DNA from 2 places in the Chromobacterium phragmitis genome. Region 2 is predicted to be linked to the other one. Evidence: riboswitches for the same ligand, from Rfam matches in the RefSeq annotation. Region 2 holds a riboswitch; the other holds the start of a gene.

Region 1 (4,360 bases), 1.6 Mb from region 2:
TATGCGTTTTGCTCGATGGCGCTGATCGCCATCATGTTGATGCGCGGCAAGGCGTTCGCGCCCAAGGATTACATCGCGCCTGGATTTTTCTCCGGCATTGGCTTTATTTATTCCTTGTGGGCCTTGTATGGTTCTGGCGCCGATATTGTTATGTGGGGCATGTTGCTATTGTTGCTGGGTTTGCCGATTTATGTCTGGCAGCTAAAAGAACGCCATGCGAATTGATGGTGTCTGATTTGGAATGAAACGAACGCGGCAAGTTTTGCCGCGTTTTATTTTGCCTGGTCATTTTTCGGTTTTATAAGATTTAATGATTTATTCATGCATTTCTGGCATTTGGGTCAGTTTCGCCAAGCCTTGCATTTAATTGGATTGGGCGCGGCATTATCATCTCCTCGCAGTTCGTCGGTCTTTTAAAATCGTACTGAAAAGGATGACTTGTATGGGAAACAAAATGCCTAATGACGGTCAGCTGAAGCGGGGTGTGAAAGATGACGCGCTGGTATATTCATCTGATCCCGGCACGCTTGTGAATGGACAGGTGTGGGGATTGGGCGCGGCGGAAAAGACGTATGCCGTCAATCATTTTGATGCGGCAGTTGAAGATAAGCTTTTTTCCTATACGCCGGGCCGGGTGGTGAAAAACGTTTTCAATAAGTACGAAAGCAATGAGTTTCAAGTGGCTTGCTACTATACCGACTGGTCGCAATACGACAGTCGCTATGGGAATGGCCCTGGCGATCCAAGTGTCAATTATTCGGTCGGCGGGCGCGGTACCGATGCGATGCGTCTGCAGGCCATGGGACCATTCGACAAGATCGTGGTCGGCTTCGCCGGCATCATCGGCGACGAAGGGGAAAAGAAGCCGGTGATAGACAAAGCCGCCATCGATTTCGGCATCGCCAGCGGCCCGGCCGACTTGCCGAATCAACGCGGCAAGGCCACTTTCACCGACAGTTGGGGCGATGTGCTGTCTTATATCAACTGCGGTTTCAACAGCTGGGTGAGCAACGACGCGATTGCCATGTTCCACCCTGACCGGGCGCAAGGCCTGCTCGGCGCCTTGGTCAAGCTGAAGCGGAGCAAGCCGGATCTGCGGATATCGCTAAGCCTGGGCGGCTGGACCATGAGCCAGGCCTTCCATCACATCGCCAAGGAGCCGGCATTGCGCACCGTGCTTGCCCTTAGCCTGAAGCGCATTGTCGATGCCTTCCCGATGTTCACCGATCTGGACATCGACTGGGAATATCCGGGCGTGCCGGGCGCGCCGGGTAATCAATTCGGTCCAGAGGACGCCCCCAATTTCGCGGCGCTGATCCGGGAAATCAAGGCGCACTTGCCGTCCATGCATTTGAGCATCGCGGTCAACGCCGAACCGGCCAAGATGGCGGCGGCCGATATTCCTTCGTTGTTGGCGGCAGGGGTGGAAGGCCTCAATGTGATGTGCTACGACTTTTTCGGCACGCCTTGGGCCGAACATCTGGCGCATCACACCAATTTGCGAGGCAATCCTTCCGACGCCAGCCAGAACTCCGCGACGAAGGCTGTGGACTACCTGCTGAGCCTGGGCGTGGCGCCGAAAAAGATTTTCCTCGGCTATGCCGCCTACAGCCGCAACGCGCAACGCGCCAGGATCGATGGCGTTTCGCCGTTGCGCGGCAGTTATCAGCCCTACCCGGATCAAACCACGGTGGGTAGTTTCGAGTCTGGCACCACCGAATGGCCGGATGTGCTGTACCAGTACATGGACTTCGAAAATCAGACCGGCCGCAATGGTTTTCAGCTGTATACCGACACGGTGGCGGACGCGGATTTCCTGTATAACAGCCAAAGCCAGGTATTCATGTCGCTGGATACGCCGCGGTCGGTGAAGGCCAAGGCCGAGTATGCCCGCTCCAAGGGCCTAGGCGGCATGTTTGTCTGGACTGGCGATGGCGATAGCGGCTTGCTGACCAACGCTGCGCGCGAAGGCCTGGGTTGCCGGGTGCAGCAGCAAGTGGTGGATATGGCTCCGTTCTATTTTTCGGGCATCACCGGCGCAGAAAAGGTTAAAGAGGCCTTCCGCAATATCGGCGAAACCGAGCCCAGGGAGTTGCAAAGCATTACCCGGCGCTAAACTGCGCTTTATGATGTTGGGCGGCGGAACACGCCGCTCCCGCTCTTCCAGTGGCTGCCTGATCCATGTGGGCGGCCGTTGTTTTTTTGGAAATGCCGGTGGTTTTCGAAAAATAAATTACATGATTTTTTGCGTTTTTTTTCATAAAAAAACATTTATCGTATTGCTTTGATCTGGAAATAAACTCGGCTTGCCAAGGCTCGGATATTGACACCATAATCGCCGGATCATACAGGAGAGAGCGGCCTTGGGCCGCCGCCGAAGGCGCAAGCGCACCCGCAATCGCTCAGGCAAAAGGACTGTATCATCGGGCCGGCGGCAGCCGGTTCGCGCAATCTGGAGAGCGGCGTCCGCGCGATGCCCACCGAAGGGGCTAACGGCTTATCCGGCCGGAAAATCTCAGGTGCAGGGACAGAGGGGTGTGGTTGATGAGGCTATCCACACTATTCTGCAAGGAACCGCGCCATGACGGCCCCGAAACGTACTCCGCTGTATGAAGCCCACCTCGCCGCCGGCGCCAAGATGGTCGATTTCGCCGGTTGGGAAATGCCCATTCATTACGGTTCCCAGCTGAAAGAGCATGAGATCGTCCGCACCGACGCGGGCATGTTCGACGTGTCCCACATGACGGTGGTCGACATCACCGGACCCGACGCCAAAGCCTGGCTGCAAAAACTGATCGCCAACGACGTGTCCAAGCTCGGCTTCGAGGGCAAGGCGCTGTATTCCGGCATGTTGACGCCGGAAGGCACCGTCGTCGACGACCTCATCGTCTATCTCACTTCCTATGGCTACCGCATGGTGGTCAACGCCGGCACCACCGAAAAAGACCTGGCCTGGATGGAGAGCCAGAGGGCCGGTTTCGACGTGGCGCTGAACGTGCGCCGCGACCTGGCGATGCTGGCCGTGCAGGGCCCCCAGGCCATAGACAAGGTTTGCTCCATCCGACCGGAACTGGCCGACGCCATCCGCGCGCTCAAAGTGTTCCAGGGCCTGCCGCAGGGCGAGTGGTTCTACGCCCGCACCGGCTACACCGGCGAAGATGGGCTGGAAATCATGGTTCCGGCCGATCAGGCCATCGCCTTCTTCAATCAACTGCAAGATGCCGGCGTATCGCCCATCGGCCTGGGCGCGCGCGACACGCTGCGTCTGGAAGCCGGCATGAATCTGTACGGCCACGACATGGACGAAACCGTGTCGCCGCTGGAAGCCGGCATGGGCTGGACCATCGCCTGGGAACCGGCCGAGCGCAAGTTCAACGGCCGCGAGGCGCTGGAGGCGCAAAAGGCCGCCGGCGTGAAGATGAAGCAGGTGGGCCTGGTGCTGGAAGGCCGCGGCGTATTGCGCGAAGGCCTGAAGGTGGTGGTGGAGGGCGTGGGCGAAGGCGTGATCACCAGCGGCACCTTCTCGCCGACGCTGAAGCATTCCATCGCCATCGCCCGCGTGCCGGCCGCTACCGGCGCCTCGGCCCAGGTGGACCTGCGCGGCGCGCTGACCGACGTGCGCGTGGTGAGGATGCCCTTCGTGCGCAACGGCAAGAAAGTTTTCGAATAATCGGGCAACGCCTCGGGGCGACTGCCGTCACCATTGATCTGATCTAAAGCTGGAGAACTTCAAGATGAGCAACATTCCCGCCGAACTGAAATATGTCGACAGCCACGAGTGGCTGCGTCTGGAAGCCGACGGCTCCGTGACCGTGGGCATCACCGCGCACGCGCAGGAACTGCTGGGCGACATCGTCTTCGTCGAACTGCCGAAAGTGGGCGCGACCCTGGCCAAGGATGAGCAGGCCGGCGTGGTGGAATCGGTGAAGGCCGCTTCCGATGTTTACTGTCCGATCGCCGGCGAAGTGCTGGAAGTGAACGCCGAGCTGGAAAGCGCGCCGGATCTGGCCAATAACGAGCCGTACGGCGACGGCTGGTTCTTCAAGATCAAGCCGGCCAACGCCGCGGATCTTGACGGGCTGATGGACGCCGCCGCCTACGCCAAGGAAATCGGCGCCTGATCGCCTGACCGCCCCGCCGTCGCCAGACGCCGGGGCGTTGTTTTTCCCGGCGCGGCCTCGCGCAGGCCGCCGCAAAGAAGGAAGTCCCAAGCATGTCGCTCTCCGAACTCTTCAATCGCCACGAATTCATCGCCCGCCACATCGGCCCGTCCGACGCCGAACGCGCCGAAATGCTGGCCGCCGTCGGCGCGCCGTCCATCGACGCGCTGGTCGACCAGACCTTGCCGGCCGACATCCGC
Region 2 (4,360 bases):
GCCTGGGCGGTTTTCACTGGCATGACCAGGCTGGTGTGGACGCCGTTGCTGTCCAGATAGATGGGAATGCCAGCCTCGGGTTGTGCCCACTCGCGGTTGCTAGGCAATAGGCCCAGCGCCAGCGCGGCGAGCAGATAGCAGAGCGGCAGGGTGGGGATCAGCAGCAGTGAGCGAAGGACGAGTCGGAATATGGTGGTTGGCGTTCGCATGGGGGGGCGTGGATGGTTGATAGTTGGGATCTGGGCCGACTGTCTACATCGAATGACGTTTAGTTGTCAAATCATGCAAAAATCTTACGACTGGATTTGGGAATGAAATGCCGACTGTTTGGATATTGAAAGGCTATTTGTTTATATTGATTGCTGATTTTGATATGATTATGCTATTTGCGAAATATTATGCGAATCATAAGAAAAATCAGCGGACGCGCATTCCGCAGTCGTTCGCTTCATCTCCCCTGGCATACGCTGCTGTCGCTGGCGGCTTTGAGTTGGTTTGCCGGCAGGCAATACCTGCCTGTGGCTGCTGTTTCGGATATTCCTTCCGCTTTGGGGCTGTCGTTGCGATATGGCTTGCCCGGCGCGCTCGCGTCATGTTCGGTCATGGGGTTGGCGCGGCGGTTTCGACAGCGCGGCCGCGCTTCTGGCGAGCCCTCGTTGCGCAGACTGGCGGAGTTGTCCTGGCAGGATTTCGAGGCTCTGGTGGGCGTCATGTTCCGTCGCCAGGGCTATCGGGTGGAGGCGCGCGCGGGGAGCGGCGCGGATGGCGGCGTGGACCTGGAGCTGTTTCTGGGCGATGAGTGCCACTTGGTGCAGTGCAAGCGCTGGAATGCCCAGAAAGTGGGCGTGGCAGTGGTGAGAGAATTGTATGGAGTGATGCAGTCCCGCGGCGTGGAGCGTGGTTTCGTGGTGTGTAGCGGGGAGTTCACCGCGGTCGCCAAGGCGTTCGCGGCGGGCAAGGGCATCGTGTTGCTGCCGGGCAAGGCGGTGCTCGCCCGCCTGCGGGAGCAGGAGGCGGGCGGGGAGGCGCGCGGCTGCCCGTCTTGCGGCTGCGAGATAGCCAGGCGTTGACTGGCGGCATGGGAAGCGCCCCGCGAGACGGAGCGTTTCTCGTCTTGGGGCGGGCTGTCAGTGGTGATCGTGGCGGTAGGAGAACACTGGCAGCTGCCATTCGCGCCACAGCGCGGTCAGACGCAGGGCCAGGCCGAAGGCGAAGCTGGCGACCACGTTCCAGTCGTGCTGCAGGCCCAGGCGGTTCAGGCCCAGGTAGAGGATGGCCACCAGCAGCGACACGCTGGCGTACAGCTCGCGGCGGAACACGATGGGCACCCTGTTGCACAGCACGTCGCGCAGGATGCCGCCGGCGATGCCGGTGATCATGCCGGCCATCACGATGATGACCGGATGGTAGCCCATGCCCAGCGCCACGTCGCAACCGATGATGGTGAACGCCACCAGGCCCAGCGCGTCCAGTATCAGGAACAAGCGGTTCAGGTGGCGCATGTAGCGCGCGATCAGCACCGCGGCCAGGCCGCCGGCCACCACCAGCAGCACGTATTCCGGATGCTGGGTCCAGCCTATCGGGTAACGGCCGAGCACGATGTCGCGCACGGTTCCGCCGCCCAGCGCGGTGAGAAAGGCGATGACGGCTACGCCGAAAATGTCCATGTGGCGGCGGCCGGCCGCCAGCGCGCCGGTCATCGCTTCCGCGGTGATGGCGATCAGGTAGATCAAGGTCAGCATGATGAAATCTTGTGAGTGCGAAGCAAGAAAACGCCTGCGGTGGCGGGCGGACAGCGTGCGGGAATGAGGCGCGGATGGTGCGCGCGGCAATGCGGATGGATGGACAAGGCAAACTCCTGGACGGTTTCCGGGTTGGGTAACAGCCTCTCCCCTTGTCCTTTTACCTGAGAGTTGCGCGGCCTGCGGCCGCTTGCCCCTTCGGTGGGCCGCGCAGGGCGGCCTCTCTCCAATCGGCTTGAATCTATACTGCGCTGCGGTACGGGTGCCTGAGCGATTATGGGAGCTTGCGTCTTCGGCGGGGGCGCGGCCCCTCTCTCCCGCAGGAGTGGAATATTAGCTTTTGCTATTGGAATAGTCAATGCAGGAACCAGGCGCGCCCGGTTCCTGCGCATGACTCAGGCCTTGCCTTGCTTGTTGCCGACGTCCGCCAGCGTCGAAGCGCCCGGCGCCTGGCCATTGGCCTTCGCCGGCGCTTTACGGGCGGAGGCGGGCTTGGCCTTGGCTGCCGCGGGTTTGGCGCTCGAACGCGGGGACTTGGATGGCTGGTCCGGTTTGGCCGCCGGGGCTTTCGCCATCGCCGGTTTTTTGGCCGGGGCTGAGCGTTTGGCGGCAGGCTGGGCCGGCTTTTCCTCGGCCGCCGGTTTGGCTGGCGCGGCGGGCAGCGCGGAGCGTGAGGCCGCGTCGGCATCCAGTTCCAGCACCTTGGCCACTTCGTCCAGCCGCGCCTGATGTTCGGCTGGGATGGGGCCGTTCAGCGCGAGCAGGTCGCGCGCCAATAGCCAGGCCTGATGGCGGGGACGGGCGTCAGGCAGCAGCCGGGCCAGCCCGCGCAGCGCGCGCGGCGCATCCAACCGCACCAGGGCCACTTGGTGGCGCACGATGTCCTTCAGTTGCATCAGTGTCAGTGGGTATTCGTGGCGCACGTCGCGCATCACGCGGCGGATGGCGTTGAACGGCCGCTCGTCCACCACGCCTATGCCTATGCTGACATACAGCATCAGCCGCACGAAGCCGTCGGCCAGCGTGCCGTGCTCGAAGCTGGGGTCCAAGGCCTCGCGCTTGAGGCGCGCCAATTCGCGGGTTTCCCAGGTCAGCGATTGGCTGCGCGGTTCTCCCGCCGGCGGCACGCCGACCAGCGTCGCCAGCTGCGGCGATTCGTAGATGGCGCGGAACAGCTGCTCTTGCGCGGCGTCGCGGGAGTCGCGGTAGCGATCCAGCGATTGCCCGATCCAGCCGGATACGCGCTCCTGCCATTGCCACAGCGGATTGTCCTCGCTTACCGGGCGGCGCTGTTCGCGGACCTGGGCCGCCAGGCCAGGCAGCCACCACAGCCAGGGATTGCGCGGCGAAATCAGCGCGCGCTCGAAGCGGGCCGGATGCAGCTCGCGCAGCAGGCGGGCGCTGGCCTCGTTGCTGGCGGCGCGCAGCGCGGGCGAGACGAAGCGGTCGTAGACGCCCTGGTTGATTTCGGATACGCGCTTGACCACTTCGAACGCCCGCTCGTCTTCGCGGCCGTCATCCAGCGCCAGGATGTCCGATACGTCGCGCGCCTCGAAGCGGATGATGTAGCGGCCTTCGATGTACTCCTGGCCGGGCGCGTCGGGAGCGATATCCTCGATCACCGCCTCGTAGAGGCCGGGCGCCAGCACGTCGATCAGGTCCAGCGCGCTGGCGAATTCGCTGTGCTCCTTGTTGGCCACCCCGGCGGACACGAAGATGCCCAGATGGCCCACCTTGTTGTGCAGGCAGTAGACGATGGTTTGCTCGTTGTTGCGGATGTCCTCCACATTGTCGTAGAGGTCGGCGATCCAGTTCAGCGCTTGCTGCGGCGGGGTGATGTTGTCGCCCCAGGAGGCGAACACCATGATGGGCGAGCGGATGTTGCGCATGTCCACCCGCATTTTGCCATCGTGGCTGGCGATCTTGCCCTGCACCAGCTCGTTGCCGACGAACAGCTTCTGGCTGATCCACTCCATTTCCGCCTTGTTCAGCAGGTAATGGCCGCCCCACCAGCGCTCGAAGTCGAGATAGCGTTTGGGTTCGGTGTCCACTTTGGCGTAAAGGTTGTAGGCCTTCTTCCACAGCGTGTTGGCCGGGTCCAGTTTTTCGAAGTTTTCCACCAGGTGGGCGCCGTCGAAATGGCCGTTGCCCAGGTCTCCGGCCAGCGAGGCGGTCCAGGTGCCGCCGGTCAGGCCGCCGGCGTAGCGCATCGGGTTCTTGCCGCGCACGCCCGCCCAGTAGGACAGCGGCGAGCCGGCGAGCAGGATGGGGCCGACCAGTTCCGGCGCGACCGAGGCCAGCATGGCCAGCGCCCAGCCGCCCTGGCAGTTGCCGATGACGAAAGGCTTGCCGTCGCTGTCCGGGTGCAGCTCATTGACGCGCTTGAGGAAGTGGCCCTCGGCCTTGGCCACGCTCTCAATGGTTTGGCCCGGCACAGGCTGGGGGAAAAACATCACGAAATAGCAGGGATGGCCTTGCTGCAGCGCGATGCCGATTTCACTGTCCATCTTGAAGCCGCCGATGCCGGGACCATGGCCGGCGCGCGGGTCTATCACCACAAAGGGGCGTTTGGCCGGGTCGGTGGCGGGGCAGCCGGCTGGCGGCTGGATGGCGGCCAG

What was found. A riboswitch is a leader RNA that binds a small molecule or an ion and turns the genes downstream of it on or off. The one in region 2 is predicted to bind glycine.
Region 1: linked by a shared signal. The riboswitch ahead of gcvT (glycine cleavage system aminomethyltransferase GcvT) and the one ahead of DK842_RS17155 (trimeric intracellular cation channel family protein) in region 2 are both predicted to bind glycine.

Annotation. Positions count from the first base shown of each region.
Region 1 covers NZ_CP029495.1:421,733-426,092, reverse strand. The annotation lists gene DK842_RS02115 (amino acid permease) at 1-225, shown strand, start outside; gene DK842_RS02110 (glycosyl hydrolase family 18 protein) at 368-2,116, shown strand; glycine riboswitch at 2,339-2,428, shown strand; glycine riboswitch at 2,443-2,541, shown strand; gene gcvT (glycine cleavage system aminomethyltransferase GcvT) at 2,582-3,670, shown strand; gene gcvH (glycine cleavage system protein GcvH) at 3,735-4,121, shown strand; gene gcvP (aminomethyl-transferring glycine dehydrogenase) at 4,214-4,360, shown strand, end outside.
Region 2 covers NZ_CP029495.1:3,630,128-3,634,487, forward strand. The annotation lists gene DK842_RS17145 (TIGR02117 family protein) at 1-209, opposite strand, end outside; gene DK842_RS23470 (restriction endonuclease) at 657-1,070, shown strand; gene DK842_RS17155 (trimeric intracellular cation channel family protein) at 1,128-1,742, opposite strand; glycine riboswitch at 1,885-1,982, opposite strand; glycine riboswitch at 1,987-2,072, opposite strand; gene DK842_RS17160 (DUF3141 domain-containing protein) at 2,138-4,360, opposite strand, start outside.